DNA from 3 places in the Mycobacterium heckeshornense genome. Region 3 is predicted to be linked to each of the others. Evidence: riboswitches for the same ligand, from Rfam matches in the RefSeq annotation. Region 3 holds a riboswitch; each other region holds the start of a gene.

Region 1 (5,917 bases), 230 kb from region 3:
CACGATCGGAACGTCGAGCCACCGATTGCGTTCGGGGCCTTCCCGGAAGCCGAGCATTTCGCGAAGCACGATTCCGATTTCGATGTTGACCATGTCGTCACCGGTCAGGACAGCTACCGCACGGGCGCGTTCAACATGCGCAGATTCCAGTGTCTCGCGCAGGGTAGCGTCGCCGAAGACCACCGGCGCGTCGAGCTCAGCCGCTGCCGCCAAGAAGCGATTGCTCTCGTCATGCTCGATCACCGCGACGTCATGTCCGGCTGCGGTGAGATCACGTACGACGCGGATCCCCAGCGCGCTGAGGCCGACGACGATGATGTGGTTACGCAGATAACGCGCGCGTCGGCGTCCGGCGGTATGGACGAAGCGGCGCGACAGCAGCAGGTCGGCGATGAACGCGATCAGAACAGCCGTGGTGGCCATGCCGACGAACATCAGCACGACGCTGAACACCCGTAGCCAGGTGGGCTGTTGGACAAAGCTGACGTCGCCGTAGCCCACCGTCGTGATCGTCTCGGCGCTGAAGTACAACGCGTCAAGCCAGGTCATACCCGGCGGGCGCTGATAGCTGAACCGCAACAGGACAGTCGAGCCGATCAGCAGAACCAGCCCGGCCGCTGATAACGGGAAGAACGCCGGGTTGACGTCGTCACGGATTGTGCGCACGGCGTCACGCACCCGCCGCAACCAGGGTCGGCGTGCGCGTATTCTGCTCGGTTGCGGGAAGGTGATGGAACGGGCAGCCATCTCGTCGGCGGTCCCGATCATCGCTGCCCAGTCGCCGCCGCATACCGACACATCCCGGCCGGGACACACCATCACCTCGTCGCGGTTGGGGGAGTTCTCGCCGCCGATGACCGCCACCGGTGCCAGGTCGCCGTAGAGCTCGCGCAGGGTCGCATCATGCGGCGTCTCGGCGCCCCACACCACGAATTTGACGCCGGCCGCCTCGAACGGATGCACGGCATGTGCCAGACATGCTTCGACGATCGCGGGGGCGACCAGGTCGGCCACGTTCAAAATCGCACCCGGTCCGTTGTCGGCGGCCATAGCTGAGCGCAGGATGTCGTTGGCCAGCCGCGCCACAACGCGCACACGTGGGTTTGCTTTCCTTGCCAGCAAGGCGATTTCGAGATTTGTTGCATCATCGTCACCTGCGCAGACAACCGCAGCAGCGTCGGCGATTGCCGCCGAGGCGAGCTCCCTGTCGCACAGCTTGACAACGCTCGCGCCGGCGCTTTTCAGTTCATTGATGATTGTCGTCGCCAGCGCATCCTCACCGCTGACAAGGATGTGGCCGTACATGCCGTTCGCGGCTCCCATTGCTGAGGTGGAGGCAGGCCCGAATCTTCGCGGGCAGCGATATCAGGGACGTCTTGCTGTCATCCCACGCCTGCCTGGACTACTTTGACGACGACCAACACACCGGCAAGGACGAGGTAGACGCGCAGCGTCAAGAGCCCCGCCCGACGCACCGGAGACATGACCGGGCGAGGTAGGGCTGCCAAAGCAGGCATGCGCCAGGTTGCACGGACTCTGTCCCGGAATGCTTTTCGATCGGCACCGGTCAACTCCGGAAAGTTGTCGAGCTCCTCTAACTGTTCCGGATCCAGTGCGCCCAACGGGACGGTATCGTCCGCAGCACGACGGTCGGTGTACCAGCCGATTGCGAAAACAATTGCCGCGCCGAGGAAGCCGATCACAACTCCGGCAACCAGGCCGCCCTCGAGCGTTTCCGTCGACAGGTTGGGAAACAGCGTCACCGCCGTTAGCATTAGCGACAGCACGACCAGCGACCAGACGATTGCCCAGGCTAAGGCGTTCTGCCGGAAAGTGTTTGCCCATGGCCCCAGCACGGGACGGTCGTTGCACAGCAATACTAAAAACACTGTCGCCGAAGGCAGCAAGATACCGGCGAGAACCTGCACACCCTGGGTGATCAGGCCAAGGACATGATCCGGGCTAAAGGCAACCGCAGCCGACACCGCAAGCAGCGCAGCGTAAGTGCTGTAAAACAGTGGGGCCTCAGTGACCTTCCAGTGCAGCGAATGGGGCTTACCGACGGCATCGCCGAGCGCGTAGGTGGTAGACAGCCCGATCACGTTGGCGCCGACAAGCGAACAGTCCAGCAACACGATCGCAAACAACACGCCTACGGTATGGCCGACGTGGTGGGACAACTGGGAGGCCACCGCTCCCGCGTCGACGAAGTTGCCGGCGTCGTTGGTGCCACGTAAACCGAACGCGGTAGCCGCCATGAGCGCGATACCCCCGCCGATGACACCAACGATCCCTATGGCCAGATCTGCTCTGCCGTAAGGAATCCAGCGTGGCGTGATGCGCTTGTCCACCACGTTCGACTGCTGAAAGAACAGCTGCCACGGCGCCACGGTCGTCCCTACGATCGAGATGATTACCATCAACACGATCGAGTCAGGTTCGCCCGGCAACGACGGAATCAGCCCGCGCGCACTTTCGCCCACGCTGGGATGCACCAGCAACACCACCGGGACAAGCGCCACGTTGGCGGCGATCAGCACGAACATCAACCGTTCCCAGCGGCGGAAGGAGCCACCGGCGACCACCGCGAAGAGCAACACCGCTGCGGTCGGGATCGCAACCGTCTTAGGGCAGCCCAGAAATCCCAGCGCCAGTGAAACACCGATGAATTCGGTGACAATGGTCAACGCGTTGAGGATCAACAAGTCGCCCAGACTGAACGCGCCCCAGAACTTGCCGAACCGTTCGAAAATGAGTCTGGCGTGGCCAACGCCGGTGACCGCGCCCAACCGCAGCACCATCTCCTGGTTGACGTAGAGCACCGGGATCATCAAGACCAAGACCCACAGCAGACTCATCCCGTAGTTCTGACCCACCTCCGAGTAGGTCGCTACACCGCCGGCGTCGTTGTCGCCGATCATGACGATCAGTCCTGGTCCGGTGATCACCATCAGTGTCCGCAACCGCTGCCAGCGGGTCCGGCCCGGCGCCGTGGCGTCCTTGGCGATCCGGCCGAACGCGCCGATGATGTCACCGACGTGGGCGGCGTCCATTGCTGTCGGCCTGGATGCGCCGGCAATCGCCGGGTGCGTCACATCCGGTGCAGTTTGGACTGTGGCGCCATCGGTGGGCGGTGTGCCGACACGTCCGTGTACCTCGGTGGAGATGGAAGTCATCGGCTCCTCGCTATCTAGTGGGAAAACAGAGGACGTTGTGGGAAAGACATTATGGCTCAAGGTATTTCGGCGAACACGACAGCCAAGTCGCGGTGCGGGCGGTGTCCAGGACGTGCAGACGCCCCCGGCCATCCCACACCGTGGCAGGGCGGCGATGGCCGACCTGCGTCAGAGAAGTCCGGGCTCAGGCGACAGCAGAGATGCCGCGGCAGGATCCGGGCGAAGCAGACGCCGAATACCGATACGGACTATCGCTCGAATTCATCTGCGCCCTCACCTCCTTACGGCCGGGACACGCGCGGGTGTCACCCGATCGCAGCACGGCAGGGGATCGCGCACTCGGCGAAAATCTACCGGGCGGCACCCCTCTCGACAGGGCTTTGGCACTGCACGGCGTATCCGGTGTCGTCCGGAAGCCACTTGGGCTCAACCCTTAAGCCGGGAGGAGCTGTCCTGACCCTGGGCGTCTTTCGACGTTCGGGGTCAGTGGCCTTTGTCCGTGCAGACGCCTCACCTAGCGAGGTGCTTGCTCGTTCATGTTGACCTTCCCGCCCGGTGCCCGTCAAGCATTCGGCCAAAATTGCGGTGCGCGCCGTCGCGCGCCCGCACCGCCGTGGTTGGCAGAAGGTGACGCCACCTGGGTCGCTACAGCGGGGCCGGCTCTGGATGCGCGCCCCGCTGTCTGACAACCAAGGGCAGGACCAGTCGTGCTCACACCTGCCGATTCCGGCCGCCTCTCGAGCTCAGCACGCCGGTGCGAAAAGATTGCAGAAGATCACCGCGTCCGGGTTGACTGATGCGGCTTTAAGTGCCACGATGGCCGATGCAAGCACCTCGCTAGGTGAGGCGTCTGCACGGACAAAGGCCACTGACCCCGAACGTCGAAAGACGCCCAGGGTCAGGACAGCTCCTCCCGGCTTAAGGGTTGAGCCCAAGTGGCTTCCGGGACGACACCGGATACGCCGTGCAGTGCCAAAGCTCTGACGAGAGGGGTGCCGCGCCCGGCCACTTCGCCGGGTCGGCCTCACCCCAATGTGCGACGTGACGGCACCCCCGTGTGCCCTGGCCGTGAGGAGGTGAGAGCGAAATGAGTCCTAGTGATAGTCCGTATCCGAGTTCGGTGACCGTTTCGTTCGGATCCGACCCCGGCATTCTTTTCACCGCCTGAATCGGCTTGCGCCGCTTCATTTAACACGCACCGCTTCGTTGGTGAGCGTGCGTGACATTGACGTGCTCTGACACGACCGCACCGCTTTGGGTTCCGTCATGCCTGCGTAAGGAGAATTTCCATGTCTTTTGTGACCACACAGCCGGAGATGCTGGCCGCTGCAGCAGGCGATCTGCAGGGGATTGGCGCGGCGATGGCTGCCCAGAATGCGGCTGTCGCGGCACCCACCACCGGTGTGATTCCCGCCGCAGCGGACGAGGTATCAGCGCTGACTGCAACACAATTCGCCGCGCATGCACAGATGTATCAGGCAGTCAGCGCTCAGGCCGCAGCTGTACATGAATTTTTCGTGCGCGTTCTGGGCGCCAGCGCCAGTTCATATGCGGCTACTGAGGCCGCCAATACCATCGCGACTGGGTGAGGGGGTGCGTTGTGACGGCCTTGGCAATGGATTTCGGCCTCCTTCCGCCCGAAATTAATTCGGCAAGAATGTATTCCGGCCCCGGATCAGGACCCATGCTGACGGCCGCCGCGGCTTGGAACTCTCTGGCAGCTGAATTGCGTTCTACTGCAGCTTCTTACGGTGACGTAATCTCAGCGTTGACCAGCGGGGGGTGGCAGGGCCCTGCTTCGGCATCGATGGCTGCAGCGGCAGCCCCCCTATGTCGCGTGGATGGGTACCACTGCCGGGCAGGCCGAGCAGACTGCGGCACAGGCCACCGCGGCGGCAAGCGCCTACGAGGCAGCGTTCGCCGCGACGGTGCCTCCGCCGGTGATCGCGGCCAACCGCGCGCAGCTGGCCGCGCTGGTGGCCACCAACTTTCTGGGGCAGAACACCCCGGCCATTGCGGCCACCGAAGCGCACTACGCCGAGATGTGGGCCCAGGACGCGGCCGCGATGTATGGCTATGCCGGCGCATCGGCGGCGGCCACCCAACTAACCCCGTTTAACGTGCCGGCGCAGAACACCAATCCCGGCGCATTGGTAGCGCAGTCGGCCGCGGTGAGCCAGGCCAGCGGTAGCGCAGCGGGGACGAGCACGCAGTCGACGTTGTCGCAGCTGACTTCTGCGGTCCCGGCGGCCTTGCAGAACCTGGCATCGCCCGGCGCGTCGACGTCGTCGTCGTCCTCGGGGCTCGGTGGCATCCTGGGCCTGCTGACCGGACAGGGATCGGGGAACTCCGCGCTGGACAACCTCTGGAACCAGTGGGGGCCCAACGCCAATATCTGGAACACCATTTTCTCGTCGGGGTTCTACATGCCCAGCAACACGTTGGGTGCCTTCACAAGTTTGATGAGCGCCGGCGGAGGTTCGGCAGCCGCTGCCGAAGATGCGTTGGGCAACGCGGCGTCCGATGCACTCGGCGGAGCGGCAGCGGCTGCTCCGCTGGGCTCGCTCGGCGGCGTTGGCGGCCTTGGGAGTTTGGGCAGCGGCGTGTCGGCCGCGTTAGGGCAGGGTGCCTCAATCGGACCGTTGTCGGTACCGCCGAGCTGGACTGCGGCGGCCCCGCCGGTGAACGGTCTCGGCGCGGCATTGGGCAACACCCCGCTCGCGACACCGCCGGCCGTCGCG
Region 2 (8,246 bases), 540 kb from region 3:
CGTATCGTGTCGTTCGACGCCGCCGGTGGCTGGAACTTTGAGGAGGAGGGCTACCAAGCGGTGGGCTCGGGGGCGATCTTCGCCAAGTCGTCGATCAAGAAACTCTACTCCCAGGTGACCGACCCCGATTCCGCGCTTCGGGTGGCGGTGGAAGCGCTCTATGACGCCGCCGATGACGATTCGGCTACTGGGGGACCGGATCTGGTTCGCGGTATCTACCCGACTGCGGTCACAATCGGCGCCGAGGGTGCCATCGAGGTGCCCGAGCAGCGCATTGCCGAGCTGGCCCGAGAGGTCATCGAAAGTCGTTCGCGTGCTGACACTTTCGGGCCCGACGCAGAGGCGCCACGGAGCGAGAAGTGAGCTTCCCGTATTTCATTTCACCCGAGCAGGCGATGCGCGAGCGCAGCGAGCTCGCCCGCAAGGGCATCGCGCGCGGCCGAAGCGTGGTGGCGCTGGCCTACGCCGGGGGGGTGCTATTCGTCGCCGAGAACCCGTCACGATCGCTGCAGAAGATCAGCGAGCTCTATGACCGGGTGGGTTTTGCGGCTGCCGGCAAGTTCAACGAGTTTGACAACTTGCGCCGGGGCGGCATCCAGTTCGCCGATACCCGCGGCTATGCCTACGACCGGCGCGACGTCACCGGCCGACAGCTGGCCAACGTCTACGCGCAGACCCTGGGCACCATCTTCACCGAGCAGGCCAAGCCCTACGAGGTCGAGCTGTGCGTAGCCGAGGTGGCGCACTACGGCGAGACCAAGCCCCCGGAGATGTACCGCATCACCTACGACGGGTCGATCAACGACGAGCCGCACTACGTGGTCATGGGCGGCACCACCGAGCCGATCGTCAACGCGCTGAAGGAGTCCTACACCGAAAACGCCGACTTGAGCACCGCGGTGCGCATCGCTGTCGAGGCACTGCGGGCGGGCAGTGGCAATGGCGCCGGTGATCAGCCGGCCCTCGGCGTGTCCACCCTCGAGGTGGCGATCCTTGACCAGAACCGGCCGCGGCGGGCCTTTCGGCGAATCACCGGCACCGCGCTGGAGGCGCTGCTACCCGAAGCCGAGGGCTCGGCCGGCGGCAGGTCGTCGAAGTAAGCCGGCCACCGCGTGGCTTGGCCGACAGGACAGGATGGCAAGCTGCGGAGGTCGCCTGATGAGCGAGCTGCATATCCCGGTGATCGACACCTTCGCGGGAGAGTATCTGTTCTTGTCGAACTTCGCGCCCGCACCGACGCCGCATCGTGGTTGGCTGTACCCGACCAGCGAGCACGCCTTCGCGGCCGCGAAGACACGAGACCCGGCTGCGGTGGCCGCGATCCGCAATACCGACGATCCGGCCCGCGCCAAGCAGATCGGCCGTGCCGCGCCCTTGGTCGAGGGCTGGGAAGCCGGCGGCAAGTTCGCGGCGATGGAAGAGGTGGTCACGGCGAAGTTCGGCAACAATCCCGACCTGGCGCGCCGGCTGCTGGAGACCCAGGGCGTTCTGCTGGTGGAAGGCAACACCTGGCATGACCAGGTCTGGGGATCGTGCAGGTGCGACGAGCACTGCAACATCCCCGGCGCAAACGCGCTCGGTGTGATCTTGATGGCGGTGCGGCTGCGGCTGGCGGCGCAGCGCACCCCGGCTTGAACCTCCCGGTAGCCAAGCGGCGAGCTCGTCGGCCGCGGGACGCGAACGACATCAACGGCTTTGGCCCGGAGCCCTTGTTGCCGAGAGTTCAAATCGGTGCTACCTTGCGGAAGCACCTCGTTAGGCGAGGCTTCTGGACGAACATAGGCCACTGATCTGACGACGTCGAGAGACGCCCAAGATCAGGACAGATCTCCCCGGCTTAAGGGGTGGTCCCAAGTGGCTTTCCCGGCGCTGCGGGGATACGTCGGCCAGTGCCAAAGCTCAACGTGTGAGGGCGATGTCGCCGCTCGACCGCGTTTGCGGTGCCCCTCTGTGTGCACGAAATGACCGACATCGAGTACGGAAGGCAGGTGTTCCCATGACCAGCATGATCGACGTTCGCGTCGCCGGTTCAGCCGATGGGTTGCGCCTGACTCCGTATGAGGCGATGCGCCAGGACTTGCTGTTCATCCGCGGCGAGCTTGAGCGGGCGGGTATTCCGTTCCTGCTCATCCGCGGTGCCGACGGGCGGCCGGCACTCGTCGTTGACATTGCCCTTCGCGCCCGGGTCGCTGACGCGTTGATGGCGGCCTGCCTGGACGCGCCGCTGCGCGCGAAGATCCTCGACGGAACCGGGCGCCGCTCGGTGTATCTCGGCGACGGCTTGCTCTCAGTGGACTCGGACCCGCGGCTGCTGCGCGTGTTTCGTCGGCGCGAATGTCCGCGCTCCGGCATGCGTTACGGCGCTTCCGCCGGGGTGGAGTTACAGTTCTGGGTGTTCGACGGGCAGCACGCCATCTGCCCGATCGAAAATTCGCTGACCCGCAAGACGTTGGCGCTCAGCGAGGTTGTGTACACCACCGTCGAATTGCACGGCCGCACCTGGCCGACGATCGCCGGGATGTTCACCCCGCATGCGGGCGACATCACGTTCGACATCGACATGGTTTTCTCCTGGGTGGACGGCAACGACCCGGAGTTCCGGGCGCGCCGCGCGGCGGCGATGACGAATTATGTTGTCGGTGAAGGCGATGACGCCGACGCGCGGATCCGCCAGGTTGACGAACTGAAGTATGCGCTGCGCGCGGTGCATGCCTTCGCGCCGTGGGTGCGCCGGATTTTCATCGCGACCGACTCGCCGGTGCCCGAGTGGCTCGCGCCGCATCCAAAGATCACCATTGTGCGCGCCGACGAACACTTCACCGACCCTTCTGTGCTGCCGGTGTACAACAGTCACGCGGTGGAGACTCAACTGCACCACATCCCCGGCCTGGCCGAACATTTCCTGTACTCCAACGACGACATGTTCTTCGGCCGAGCGGTTTCGCCGGCGATGTTCTTCTCCCCGGGTGGCGTCACTAAATTCATCGAAGCGCCTACGCGAATCGGGCTCGGTGGCAACCACCCGGAGCGCAGCGGTTACGAGAACGCGGCACGGGTCAACCGCCAACTGCTGTGGGACAGGTTCGGCAAGATCATCACCCGGCACTTGGAGCACACGGCTGTCCCGTTGCGCAAGAGCGTGCTGTTTGAACTCGAGCGCGAGTTTGCGGCCGACTTCGCCCGCACTCAGGCAAGCCGCTTCCGTTCCAGCACCGACATCTCGGTAACCAATTCGCTGTACCACTACTACGCGTTGATGACCGGGCGCGCGGTTCAAAACGAGGCGGCCAAGGTCCTCTACGTCGACACCACGTTGCGGTCGGGGCTGGCGAAACTGCCGAAACTGTTGAAGAAGCGCAAGTTTGACTTCTTCTGTCTCAACGACGGCAGCTTCCCAGAGGTCAGCGCCGAAGAGCGGGCACAGGTCGTTGGCGAGTTCCTCGAACGCTACTTCCCGGTGCCGGCGCCGTGGGAACGAGCGGCCGCCGACGAGTAAGACCTCCCAGCGGGCGGGCGCGCTGGACCCCGCCCGCTGGGAATCACTCGCGACGCGCCAATTGCGGGGCGATGCGTGGTATCCGGGTGGCCGGCAGGATGCTTACCTGGGCGTCGGCCAGCTGACGGCGGACGGCGTCCGGAGAAACGAACCGTCCCACTGTTGCTCCGGCGACCAGCGGAATGACAGTGTGCACCACCGTATCTGGGTAACAGTGCACGAGGTTGAACGCCTGCGCACCGTCACGGCCACGGGTTCCGGGCGTCAGCAGATCTTGGGTGTAACAGCTGGCCGAGGCCACCGACACCGGGATGCCGGCGAAAGTTGCTGTGGTGGAATAGTGCAGGTGCCCGGCAAGAATGCTGCGCACATCGCTGCCGCGAAGCACGTCGGCCAGTGCGGCTTGATCGCGCAGCTCCACCATGACGGCCAGATCCTGCACGCAGGGAATCGGGGGGTGGTGCATCGCCAGCATGGTGCCGAAGGGAGCAGGTTCGGCCAGTTGATCGGCCAGCCATCGTAGCTGATCCGGCGCGACCTGCCCGTGGTGATGGCCGGGAACCGATGTGTCCAACACGATCACACGCAAGCCCGCGACGTCGTGCACCCGGTCCATCGGCGTCATGGTTGGGGTCTCGCGCAGCAGATGTTCGCGCAGCGATGCCCGGTTGTCATGGTTGCCCATCACCCAAATGATCTGGGCGCCAAGACGATCGGCTAATGGCTCGACGAGTTCGCGCAATTTGAGGTAGGCACCGGGTTGACCCGTGTCGGCGAGGTCACCGGTGAAGATCAGTGCGTCCGGCCGAGTTTGGGAGGCTTCAAGCCGCAGCAGCAACTCAGCCAATCGCGCGTCTGCGTCGACGTCCCCGTACAGTTCGCCGTCGCCGGCCATCAAGTGGGTGTCGCTGATATGTGCGATAACGTGGTCAGGCCGCGAGTACTCCGCGACCCTGGGTCTGTCCACTGGACTAATGAGGACCTCTCAGATGAGCAAGCTCGCTTGATCGGGTCGTATCAACTCTACCCGAGTGATTACCGGTTGCCGGTAAGGCGTGCCTTGACCTCGGTGAGTCGGTCGAACGGCGGGCGCGCGTCCGGAGGTGTCATGCCATCGTGCGTGATGCGGCGGCGTCGATACCACCAGATCACGCATTCGCGGTACGACGATGCGCTGCGCAGCGTCTGCGACCACGACCGGCAGTCTCCAATGAGCCGACGCATCAGCTCGGTGTCCGAGGCCGCATCGCTGAGCCGCATTGCGTCCAGCTTCTCGGCCAATCTGCGGAAGTCGTCGGCGTGCGCGCGTAGCTGCGCGACCCCTGCCTGTGCTGCTCGCATGCCTCACCCTGGCACGCCAGCGCGGCCGACCGCGGACATCATCCACAGCGGGCCTGCCCACGAGTTGCCCATTTAACCAGTACGCTCGAATCGTGCAGCGGCGAATCATGGGCATCGAGACCGAATTCGGTGTCACCTGCACGTTTCACGGCCACCGGCGTCTATCCCCGGACGAGGTGGCCCGGTACCTATTTCGCAGGGTGGTGTCGTGGGGCCGCAGCTCCAACGTGTTTTTGCGCAATGGCGCCCGACTCTACCTCGACGTCGGCAGCCATCCCGAGTACGCCACCGCCGAATGCGACAGCCTGGTGCAGCTGGTCACCCATGACCGCGCCGGCGAACGGGTGCTGGAAGACCTGCTCATCGACGCCGAGCAGCGGCTCGCCGACGAGGGCATCGGCGGCGACATCTACCTGTTCAAAAACAACACCGATTCGGCCGGCAACTCCTACGGATGCCACGAGAACTACCTGATCGTGCGGGCCGGCGAGTTCTCCCGGATCTCCGACGTGCTGTTGCCGTTCCTGGTCACCCGCCAGCTCATCTGTGGGGCCGGCAAGGTGCTGCAAACCCCTAAGGCCGCGACGTTTTGCCTGTCCCAGCGCGCCGAGCACATCTGGGAAGGCGTGTCCAGTGCGACCACTCGCAGCCGTCCGATCATCAATACCCGTGACGAGCCGCACGCCGACGCCGAGAAGTACCGACGGCTGCATGTCATCGTCGGCGACTCCAATATGTGTGAAACCACCACCATGCTCAAGGTCGGCACCGCGGCGCTGGTGTTGGAGATGATCGAAGCCGGGGTGGCGTTCCGCGACTTCTCGCTCGACAACCCCATCCGCGCGATCCGCGAGGTCAGCCACGACATCACCGGTCGGCGCCCGGTGCGGCTGGCCGGCGGGCGGCAGGCCAGTGCGCTGGACATCCAGCGCGAGTACTACACGCGCGCCGTCGAGCATTTGCAGACCCGGGAGCCCAACGCCCAGATCGAGCAGGTCGTCGACCTGTGGGGGCGTCAGCTCGACGCCGTTGAAAGCCAGGACTTCGCCAAGGTGGACACCGAAATCGACTGGGTAATCAAACGCAAGCTGTTCCAGCGTTATCAGGACCGCTACGACATCGAGCTGTCCGACCCCAAGATCGCCCAGCTGGACCTCGCCTATCACGACATCAAGCGTGGCCGCGGCGTATTCGACCTGCTGCAACGCAACGGTCTGGCCGCCCGCGTCACCACCGACGAGGAAATCGAAGACGCCGTCGACACGCCGCCGCAGACCACGCGTGCCCGGTTGCGCGGTGAGTTCATCAGCGCCGCGCAGGCGGCCGGGCGCGACTTTACCGTGGACTGGGTGCATCTCAAGCTCAACGACCAGGCCCAGCGCACCGTGTTGTGCAAGGACCCATTCCGCTCGGTCGACGAGCGGGTCAAGCGGCTGATCGCCAGCATGTAAGCCACGACAAAGCAGCCCGCGAAGCGGGGTCGGGAGCCGTCGGGCAAGCGAGCTAACGCTTACCCTGATACGGGTGGCGACTTCCAAAGTCGAACGGTTGACGAACCTCGTCATCGCATTGCTGTCCACCCGCGGCTACATCACCGCCGAAAAGATCAAGTCCACGGTCGCCGGCTACTCCGACAGTCCCAGCGACGAGGCGTTCTCCCGGATGTTCGAGCGCGACAAAAGCGAATTGCGTGATCTCGGCATCCCGTTGGAGACCGGCAGGGTGTCGGCGCTGGACCCCACCGAGGGTTATCGCATTAACCGCGAGGCCTACGCGCTACCTACCGTCGAGTTGACCCCTGAGGAGGCCGCCGCGGTGGCGGTGGCAACCCGGTTGTGGGAGTCGCCGGAACTGATCACCGCAACCCAGGGTGCGTTGCTCAAACTGCGTGCGGCCGGAGTGGACGTCGACCCCGACGCCCCGGTCGTGATTGCCTCGACCACCGGGCTGCCGGGCCTGCGCGGTTCGGAGAACGTGCTGGGGGTGCTGTTGGCGGCCATCGAGGCCGGGCAGGCCGTGCAGTTTCCGCACCGGCCGTCGCGCAGCGAGCCCTACACCCCCCGCACCGTCGAACCGTGGGGGGTGGTGACGCAGAAGGGCCGCTGGTATCTGGTCGGGCATGACCGCGACCGCGACGCCACCCGCGTGTTCCGGCTGTCCCGGATAGGTGCCGAGGTGAAGCCGATCGGTCCGGTCGGCGTCGTCGTTCGGCCTGAGGGTGTCGACCTGCGCAAGATCGTTGCCGAGACCGTGGCCGAACCAATGACCGGTGCGCAGGCGCAAGTGTGGGTGGCCGACGGGCGCGCCATGGCGTTGCGGCGTGCCGGCAAATCCCTGGGGCCACGGCGATTGGGGGGCCGTGACGGCGAGGTGATCAAACTCGACATCGGATCCAGCGACCGACTCGCGCGTGAGATCACCGGCTACGGTGCTGACGCGGTCGTCCTCGCGCCGGCGTCGCTGCGAGACGACGTACTGGCCCGCCTGCAGGCCCAGGCCGTTCGGCGAGGAGCGGCGCCGGTGACGCGCGCCGGCGACGATGCAGAGCGACGCGATGAGGAGGAGCGGCGCCGATGACGCGCGCCGGCGACGATGCAGAGCGACGCGATGAGGAGGAGCGGCGCCGATGACGCGCGCCGGCGACGATGCAGAGCGACGCGATGAGGAGGAGCGGCGCCGATGACGCGCGCCGGCGACGATGCAGAGCGACGCGATGAGGAGGAGCGGCGCCGATGACGCGCGCCGGCGACGATGCAGAGCGACGCGATGAGGAGGAGCGGCGCCGATGACGCGCGCCGGCGACGATGCAGAGCGACGCGATGAGGAGGAGCGGCGCCGATGACAGCCGTATCTACCCGCCTGGTGCGGTTGCTGAACATGGTCCCCTATTTCCAGGCCAATCCGCGGGTCACCCGCGCCAAGGCGGCAGCCGACCTCGGCGTCACCGTCAAACAACTGGAAGAAGACATCAATCAATTGTGGTTGTGCGGGCTACCGGGTTACGGACCCGGTGACCTGATTGACTTCGAATTCTGCGGCGACACAATCGAAGTGACGTTCTCGGCAGGCATCGACCGGCCGCTGCAACTGACTTCCCCGGAGGCCACCGGCCTCCTGGTGGCGCTGCGCGCACTGGCCGACGTCCCCGGCCTGGTGGATCCGGAGGCCGCGCGCAGTGCGATCGCGAAAATCGAATCGGCCGCCGGCACCGCCGCGCACGGCACCCATGCAGCGGCGGTCGAGGAGCCGGCGCCGGCCGAAAGCGAGGCCGCGGCCGCGGTTCGCACCGCGGTACGCCGCAACTGCGCGCTGGCCATCGACTACTACTCCGCCTCCCGCGACACGCTGTCCAGCCGGATCGTCGACCCGATCCGGGTGCTGTTGATCGGCGACCACAGCTACCTGGAGG
Region 3 (8,246 bases):
CGCTCGCCCGTCCGGCCGGCACCGTCGTGATCGCCGGCACCAGAGGCTTTGACAGCGGCGCCCCGGGTTTCTCGCCAGACATCTTGGTGCTCAAGGAATTACGTGTCCTCGGCGCGCTCGGGGTCGATGTCGCCGCATACCGGGCGGCGCTTGAGCTGCTCGCGTCGGGCCGCTACCCGTTCGAGAGCCTGCCTCGTCGCTGTGTCGGTCTCGACGATGCCGAGGAGCTGATCGCAACGATGGCCGGCGAACGTGCCGGCGTCCCACCCGTCCACGGGGTGATCACGCCATGACCGGGCCGCGTGTGCCGCGGCTGCCGGTCGAGGAGGCCAAGGCCGCAGCCGACGAAGCAGGCGTGCCCAACTACATGGCCGAGTTGGCGATCTTCCAGGTGTTGTTGAACCACCCGCTGCTGGCCCGCTCCATCAACGACTTGCTGGCAAGCATGCTGTGGCACGGCTCGCTTGATCCGCGGCTGCGCGAATTGGTGATCATGCGCATCGGCTGGCTCACCGCGGCGGACTACGAGTGGACCCAGCATTGGCGGGTCGCGCAGGGCCTGGGTGTCTCGGCCGACGATTTGCTCGGCGTGCGCGACTGGCGCGCCCACGAGGGGTTCGGGCCCGCCGAGCGCGCGGTGCTCGCGGCCACCGACGACGTCGTGCGCGACGGGGCGGTAAGCGCGGAGAATTGGGCTGCGTGCCAACGCGAACTCGCGGGCGACCCCGCCGTGCTGATCGAGCTCGTCACCGCGATCGCGGCCTGGCGGATGATCGCCACGATCGTCCAGAGCCTCGACGTTCCGTTGGAAGACGGCGTCGCCAGCTGGCCACCGGACGGCCAGGCCCCGTAGCGGCGAGACCTCAGACGATCCGGTAGGTCTGCACCGCGTGGGCGACGATGTTGCCCGCGGTGTCGGTAGCGGTGATCTCGGTGAAGGTCAGCTCCTTTCGCCGCCGCGCGGTGCGTGCATGACACAGCAGGTCGCAGCGCTTGGCGGCGCCGGTGTACTGGATGCTCATCGCGACGGTGGAGGCACGCATCCCCTTGTCGAAGTCGTGATTAGACCAGGCCGCCGCGGCGCCGGCGGTGTCCATCACCGACGCGATCACCCCGCCGTGAAAGTAGGTGCCGTCGTTGGTCAGATCCTCTCGAAACGGCAATCGGATGATGACGTCGTCCGGCTCGTAGCGTTCGAACACGATGCCCAGGCCGGCCAGGAACGGCGTCGTCGGCATGAGGTCGCGCACCGCCTGGCGGCGCTTGTGCTGCTGGTCCTCGGTCAAAGCCATGGCCGCACTGTACCGCACGCGATTGACACATCAATCAATAACTCGTAGCGTCGTGGTTCGTGCGAACCAGGGTCGCCGAGCTGCTCGGCGTGGAGTTCCCTATCTGCGCGTTCAGCCACTGCCGTGACGTGGTGGCCGCGGTGTCCAACGCGGGCGGCTTCGGCATCCTCGGGGCGGTAGCGCACAGCCCGCAGCGGCTGGAGACCGAGCTGAGCTGGATCGAGCAGCAGACCGGCGGCAAGCCTTACGGTGTCGACCTGCTGCTGCCGCCCAAATATGTCGGTGCGGACGCCGGCGGGATCGACCCGCAGCAGGTTTGGGAGCTGGTGCCGCAGGAGCATCGCGCATTCCTCGACGACCTTCTCGACCGCTACGAAATCCAGCGCGGGTCAGAGCCCGTCTCGTTGGGCGCCCAGCTCAACATCTCGCCCAAGGGCTATGAACCGCTGCTCGACGTCGCCTTCGACCACGACATCCGGCTGATCGCCAGCGCGCTGGGCCCGCCGCCACCGGATCTGGTCGGTCGCGCCCATGACAACGACGTGCTGGTGGCCGCCCTGGCCGGCACCAAACAGCACGCAGCGCGGCACGCCGCCGCGGGTGTTGACCTGATCGTCGCGCAGGGCACCGAGGCCGGCGGCCACACCGGCGAGGTGGCGACAATGGTGCTGGTACCCGAGATAGTCGATGCCGTCGACCCGATTCCCGTGCTGGCCGCCGGCGGCATTGCCCGCGGCCGCCAGATCGCCGCCGCGTTGGCGCTGGGCGCCGAGGGTGTGTGGTGCGGGTCGGTGTGGCTGACCACCGAGGAAGCCGAGACACCGCCGGTGGTGAAGGACAAGTTCCTGGCCGCGTCGTCGACGGACACCGTGCGGTCGCGGTCGCTGACCGGCAAGCCCGCCCGCATGCTGCGCACCGCCTGGACCGACGAGTGGGAGCGGCCCGGCAGCCCCGACCCGCTGGGCATGCCGCTGCAAAGCGCGCTGGTCGCCGATCCGCAGCTGCGAATCCAGCAGGCCGCCAACCAGCCCGGCGCCAAAGCACGTGAGCTGGCGACCTACTTCGTCGGCCAGGTGGTCGGTTCGCTGGACAAAGTGCAGCCGGCGCGATCGGTGGTGCTGGACATGGTCTCGGAGTTCATCGACGCCGTGCAGCGCCTCGAGCGGCTGGTCGAGCGGTGAGCGCGCCAACCCGGCGCCGCCGCGCGGTCAGCGACGAGGACAAGTCCGCGCGCCGTGATGAGATCATGGCGGCAGCAAAAGAAGTGTTTGCGCGCAAGGGTTTTCACGCCGCAACCATCGCCGATGTCGCGAAACAGGCCGGGCTCGCCTACGGGTCGGTCTATTGGTACTTCGACTCCAAGGAAGACCTGTTCCACGCGTTGATGGCCGTCGAAGAGCAGGCCCTGCGCAGCCACCTCGCCGCGGCGGTCGACGCGCCGGGCGGTGACGGTGTCGAGGCGTCGTTTCGTGCTGCGGTGCAGGCCACCCTTGAGTTCTTCGAAGCCGACAAAGCCACCGTGAAGCTGTTGTTCCGCGACGCGTACGCCCTGGGCGACCGATTCGAAAAGCACCTCGGCGGCATCTACGAACGGTTCATCGACGACATCGAAACGTTCATCGTCGTTGCGCAACAACGCGGCGAGGTGGTGGCGGCGCCGCCGCGGATGGTGGCCTACACCCTGGCGGCGCTGATCGGCCAACTGGCGCACCGGCGCCTTTCCACCGACGACGGCGTCACGGCCGCCGAGGTCGCCGACTTCGTGGTGTCGCTGATCCTCGACGGGTTGCGACCTCGCAGGGGCTGACATGCGCTTCGTCATCGTCGGGGCAGGGATGGCGGGAATACTGGCCGCGATCAAACTGCGCGAGGCCGGCTTCACCGACGTCACCGTGTACGAGAAGGCGGATCGGCTCGGCGGCACGTGGCGCGAAAACACCTACCCGGGAATCGCCTGCGACGTGCCGTCACACCTGTACACCTACACGTTTGCGCCCAACCCGGACTGGAGCCACACGTTCGCGCCCGGTCCGGAGATCCTCGCCTACTTCGACAGCGTCGCGCACCGCCACGGCGTCGACGAGCTGATCCGCTACGGCTGCGAAGTTCGTCGTCTCGAGTACATGGGAAACCGTTGGCGGGTAGCAACTTCCACCGGCGAAGCCGACGAGGCCGACGTCGTCATCGCCGCCACCGGCGTGCTGCATCACCCGCGCTATCCCGACATCGACGGGCTGCACCGGTTTGCCGGCAGAGTTTTCCACAGCTCCCGCTGGGACCATGGCGTCACGCTGGCAGACAAACGGCTCGGCGTGGTCGGCACCGGCTCCTCGGCGGTGCAGATCGTCGGCGCCGTCACCGGCAGCGTCGCCGAGCTGCGGTTGTTCCAGCGCACCCCGCAATGGATCCTGCCGGTACAAAACCCGCCGATCGACGCGGCGGACCGGGCCCGATACCGTGCTGATCCGGCGATGTTGAGCAAGCTGCGCGAGGAGCTGAACAGCGGGTTCGTGCAAAGCTTCGCCAACGCGGTCGTCGACGCCGACTCGGCGCAGCTGAAGCAGCTGCAGCAGGCGGCCCACGCCAACCTCGAGGACAACGTCGCCGACCCCGTGCTGCGAGACAAGCTGCGGCCCGACTACCGGGCCGGCTGCAAACGGTTGATCATCTCGCCCAACTTCTACGAGGCCATCCAGCGTCCCAACGCCCGCCTGGTCACCGAGCCGATCGCCCGCGTGGAGCCCGACGGAATCCGCACCGCCGACGGTGAGCTGCACCGGCTGGACGTGCTGGTGCTGGCGACGGGGTTTCGGGTGGACCGGTTCCTGCGGCCGATCCAGGTTGTCGGTCGCGACGGGGTTCGCCTCGATGATGTGTGGGCGCACCGTCCGTTCGCCTATCTGTCGGTGTCGGTACCGGGCTTTCCCAACTTGTTCATGCTCAACGGTCCCAACGGGCCGGTCGGCAACTTTTCGCTGATCGACGTGGCCGAGGCGCAGTTCGCCTACCTCATGCAGCTCATCGAGGCACTGGGCGAGGGTCGCTACCGAGCGATTAGCGCCAGCCCCGAGGCCACCGCGCGCTTCGAGGATGCGCGGGCCACAGCGTCGGCGAAGACGGTGTGGGTGACCGGCTGCAAAAGCTGGTATCTCGACGACCGCGGGTTGCCGGCCGTGTGGCCGTGGAGTTTTACGCGGTTTCGCGAGGTCATGGCGCGCCCCGAGCTGGCCGACTACGAGCTCGCCTAGCCGCGTGTTCGGGCTGGGGAGGCGGCGTGGCCGAAAAGATACCGTCAATTCACCGACACGATGGCGGGGATTAAATTGACCCGTCCAAGTTGTTCGTGCATCATCGGAAGGGCAAGCACCTCGTTAGGTGAGGCGGCTACACGGATATAGGCCACTGACCCCGAACGTCGAGAGACGCCCCGGGTCAGGACAGCTCCTCCCGGCTTAAGGGTTGAGCCCAAGTGGCTTCCGGTTATCCCGGACACGCCGTGTGGTGCCGAAGCTCTAGCGAGAGGGGTGCGGTCTCCGACATTCGTCGGGTTCTGTACTCCTGCAGTGCACGTTGATCGTGCGGGAATCCGCACCTGGCGGTGCCGTGAGGAGGTGAGGGACGAATGAGTTCCAGTGAGAGTCCGGACCGATATAGGGGTCCTGTTTCGTCCCGATCCGGTCCCCGGCACGCCGTCTCCAGCTGACTCGGCCCGACGCGCGTTGCCCCGGAGCAGAGACCTGCTCGGAACCGCGGGACGGAACAGCGAGTCCAAATATGACCGCTTGATTTCCGTCTAGGAGGCAACCATGACCGCTGTTCTGTACGACGAGGTGGTGACCACAGCACCCGCTCCCCGGCCGACGGCAGCTCCCAAGCTGACCGTGGCTCCCGCGCCGAAGGAAGCCGCGCCGAAGAAGGCGTCGCGGCGCGTCGACTCCGACCCCTTCGGCGGTGGCGACCCGTTGGTCACCGGGGCTGCCCGCCTGTTGAGCATTCCGCTGCGTCACCTCTACGCGGCACTGTGGCGGGTTGGAGTGCTCGAGGTCGGGGCGTAATCCGATGACCGCCGGGCAATCCTTTCCGCCGAGCCGCTAGTTGCCAGGTCGCCGACTGTCTGTCGGGCGTCCTGGCAACTAGCGTATTGGCGCCATTGTCTTTGAGCAGCTAGGACGCGACGCGCCGGTCACCAGTGGTTGCCTCCTTGATCGGCGCGTCGCGTTCTAGGCAGATACCGCGGCGCTGAGTGCGGTCAACCCGTCCCGGTAGGCGGCCAAGCTGTGGCGCCACGCGACATCGATCGCTCCGCCGCTGTCGACGTCGATCTCGACACCGACGTGCACGTACGGCGACGGCGGCACGTGCGGCACGATGTCGAGGAAATTCACCACCCGATAACAGCTTTCGATCGCGGCGTTGAATGCGGCCGCGAAGTCGCTAAGCCCGACCCGCGGGCCGGCGAAGGTGATGAGCCGCGGCTCGATGGTGTTCGGCGGCATGTTGCGGCGGATGTCGGGCGCTGCCAGCACAGCCAGCGCGGCGCCCAGACTGTGCCCTGTGACCAGAAGATGGTCGGCCCCGGCAGTGGCCGGGGCCAGGTTGGCGGCGACGCTGTCCCGGACCAGCTCGTAGACCTGTTGGAAGCCGGCATGGACCTGCCCGAATCCCGCGATCGGGAGGTAGGGCTGGGGAATCGCGTCGATGTCAGCCAGCCAATCCGCCAAATCCGCGCTGCCACGAAACGACACGAACGCGGTGCGACTGGCCGGATTATGGCCCATCAGACCGAAGATATTGGTGTCCTTGGTCATCGCCGTCACTGCGGGGTGCGGGTCGCTCATCGCGGTCAGCGCAGCGCCGTCGGCGCGGATCAGGGCGGTTTGCCCGAATCCGGTCGGCAGGACCACGGGGCCGCCGCCGAGCACGCCGTAGGCGGCCGCCGCCAACGGCAGGGCTACGTCACGAGCGAACAACGGGTCAAAGGCCACGCGCCGCAGTCTAGAGGGACGCAGCGCCGGTGCGGCGCGGGCATTTGCGGCAACAACCGCAGCTGTGCGCAGTAGCGTTGACGTGCTGGGCACGGCATGAAGGGAGCGGGTCATGGCGACCGATCTGACGCTCTATCTTGACGACGAGCCGGGGGAGCTGGCCCGGGTCGGCGATGTGCTCGGCAAAGCCGGTGTCAACATCGCGGGGCTGTGTGCGCTCAGCAGCGGTGGCGGCCAGTCCGAAGTGCACATCCTGGTTCACGACGCCACACCGGCGTTCGAAGCGCTGCAGGGTGCCGGTATCAAGATCGCCGAAGAGCAGGAAGTCATCGTCCTCGATATCGAAGACCGGCCGGGCGCCCTGGCCGAGGTGGTCCACAAGCTGGGCGACGCAAAGGTCAACTTGGAGACCGCCTACCTGGCCACCCACACCCGCCTGGTGCTGGGCGCGGATAACCTCGCCGACGCGAAGGCCGCCCTGGGCTGATTGGCCGCATGCGTCGGACCCTAGAATTTCCAGCATCGGCGTCGATCCGGCGATCACCGGGGAGCCTTCGGAAGAACAGGCCCCAGCCGGCAGGCGGGCCCCAGTAGAACCGAACGGGTAGGCCCGTCACAGCCGTCAACGAGCGGTCGCGTCCCAGGCGCGGCAAGCGGGGTGGTACCGCGGCGCTCGCGCATCTGCGCGGCGTCGTCCCCGGGCCGGACAATGGCACAGGAGACGACGCAGTGAGCGAGCACAGCTATCCGAAACTGGGCAGCGGGGCGCCCGACTTCCCGGCATTGGAAGCCGAGGTCCTCGACTATTGGGCCCGCGACGACACCTTCCGCGCCAGCATCGCACGCCGCGCCGACGCCGAAGAATACGTCTTCTACGACGGCCCCCCGTTCGCCAACGGGTTGCCGCACTACGGGCACCTGCTCACCGGCTACGTCAAAGACATCGTGCCCCGGTATCGCACCATGCGCGGCTACAAGGTCGAGCGGCGCTTCGGCTGGGACACCCACGGGCTGCCGGCCGAACTCGAAGTCGAGCGCCAGCTCGGCATCACCGACAAGTCGCAGATCGACGCGATGGGCGTCGCGGCGTTCAACGAGGCCTGCCGCGAATCGGTGTTGCGCTACACCGACGAATGGCAGGCCTACGTCACCCGTCAGGCCCGGTGGGTGGATTTCGACAACGACTACAAGACACTCGACCTGCCCTACATGGAGTCGGTGATCTGGGCGTTCAAGCGGCTGTGGGACAAGGGCCTGGTGTACGAGGGCTACCGCGTACTGCCCTATTGCTGGCGTGACGAGACCCCGCTGTCCAACCACGAGCTGCGGATGGACGACGACGTCTACCAGAGCCGCCAGGACCCGGCCATCACGGTTGGATTCCGGGTTCCCGACGGCGAATTGGCGGGTGCGTATCTGCTGGTGTGGACGACGACGCCGTGGACGCTGCCGTCCAACCAGGCGGTGGCCGTCAACCCCGACGTGACCTACGTGCAGGTGCGGGCCGGGGAGCGGCGCTATGTGCTGGCCGAGGCGCGATTGGGCGCCTACGCGCGAGAGCTCGGCGATGAGCCCGAGGTGCTGGGCCGCTACTGCGGCGCAGATCTGCTGGGGCTGCGCTACTTGCCGCCGTTTCCATATTTCATGGACTCGCCCAACGCTTTTCGGGTGCTGGCGGGCGACTTCGTCACCACCGAGGACGGCACCGGCGTCGTGCACCTGGCGCCGGCCTACGGCGAAGACGACATGGCGGTCGCCGACAAGGTGGGCATCGCGGCGGTCACCCCAGTCGACTCCAACGGGCGCTTCGACGCCGCCGTATCCGACTACCGGGGTCAGCACGTCTTCGACGCCAATGCGCACATCATCCGTGACCTGAAAAACGGCACCGGCCCGGCAGCGGCCAACGGTGCGGTGCTGCTGCGCCACGACACCTACGAGCACCCGTACCCGCACTGCTGGCGCTGCC

What was found. A riboswitch is a leader RNA that binds a small molecule or an ion and turns the genes downstream of it on or off. The one in region 3 is predicted to bind magnesium.
Region 1: it holds a riboswitch for magnesium, as region 3 does, so the genes downstream of both, MHEC_RS11835 (NRAMP family divalent metal transporter) here and MHEC_RS12850 (Rv1535 family protein) in region 3, are expected to answer to the same signal.
Region 2: it holds a riboswitch for magnesium, as region 3 does, so the genes downstream of both, MHEC_RS10415 (stealth family protein) here and MHEC_RS12850 (Rv1535 family protein) in region 3, are expected to answer to the same signal.

The regions. Positions count from the first base shown of each region.
Region 1 covers NZ_AP024237.1:2,466,234-2,472,150, reverse strand. The annotation lists gene MHEC_RS11840 (potassium channel family protein) at 1-1,305, opposite strand, end outside; gene MHEC_RS11835 (NRAMP family divalent metal transporter) at 1,383-3,053, opposite strand; M-box (ykoK) riboswitch at 3,534-3,705, opposite strand; M-box (ykoK) riboswitch at 4,003-4,175, shown strand; gene MHEC_RS11830 (PE family protein) at 4,466-4,765, shown strand; partial or broken gene MHEC_RS11825 (PPE family protein) at 4,792-5,917, shown strand, end outside.
Region 2 covers NZ_AP024237.1:2,163,579-2,171,824, forward strand. The annotation lists gene prcB (proteasome subunit beta) at 1-363, shown strand, start outside; gene prcA (proteasome subunit alpha) at 360-1,100, shown strand; gene MHEC_RS10410 (NADAR family protein) at 1,159-1,635, shown strand; M-box (ykoK) riboswitch at 1,745-1,918, shown strand; gene MHEC_RS10415 (stealth family protein) at 1,997-3,496, shown strand; gene MHEC_RS10420 (metallophosphoesterase) at 3,540-4,463, opposite strand; gene MHEC_RS10425 (hypothetical protein) at 4,532-4,837, opposite strand; gene pafA (Pup--protein ligase) at 4,930-6,288, shown strand; gene MHEC_RS10435 (helix-turn-helix transcriptional regulator) at 6,362-7,414, shown strand; gene MHEC_RS10445 (helix-turn-helix transcriptional regulator) at 7,676-8,246, shown strand, end outside.
Region 3 covers NZ_AP024237.1:2,699,531-2,707,776, reverse strand. The annotation lists gene MHEC_RS12880 (zinc-dependent alcohol dehydrogenase) at 1-293, shown strand, start outside; gene MHEC_RS12875 (carboxymuconolactone decarboxylase family protein) at 290-853, shown strand; gene MHEC_RS12870 (PaaI family thioesterase) at 864-1,292, opposite strand; gene MHEC_RS12865 (NAD(P)H-dependent flavin oxidoreductase) at 1,352-2,473, shown strand; gene MHEC_RS12860 (TetR/AcrR family transcriptional regulator) at 2,470-3,099, shown strand; gene MHEC_RS12855 (flavin-containing monooxygenase) at 3,101-4,540, shown strand; M-box (ykoK) riboswitch at 4,653-4,823, shown strand; gene MHEC_RS12850 (Rv1535 family protein) at 5,099-5,347, shown strand; gene MHEC_RS12845 (lipase family protein) at 5,513-6,277, opposite strand; gene MHEC_RS12840 (amino acid-binding protein) at 6,390-6,764, shown strand; gene ileS (isoleucine--tRNA ligase) at 7,007-8,246, shown strand, end outside.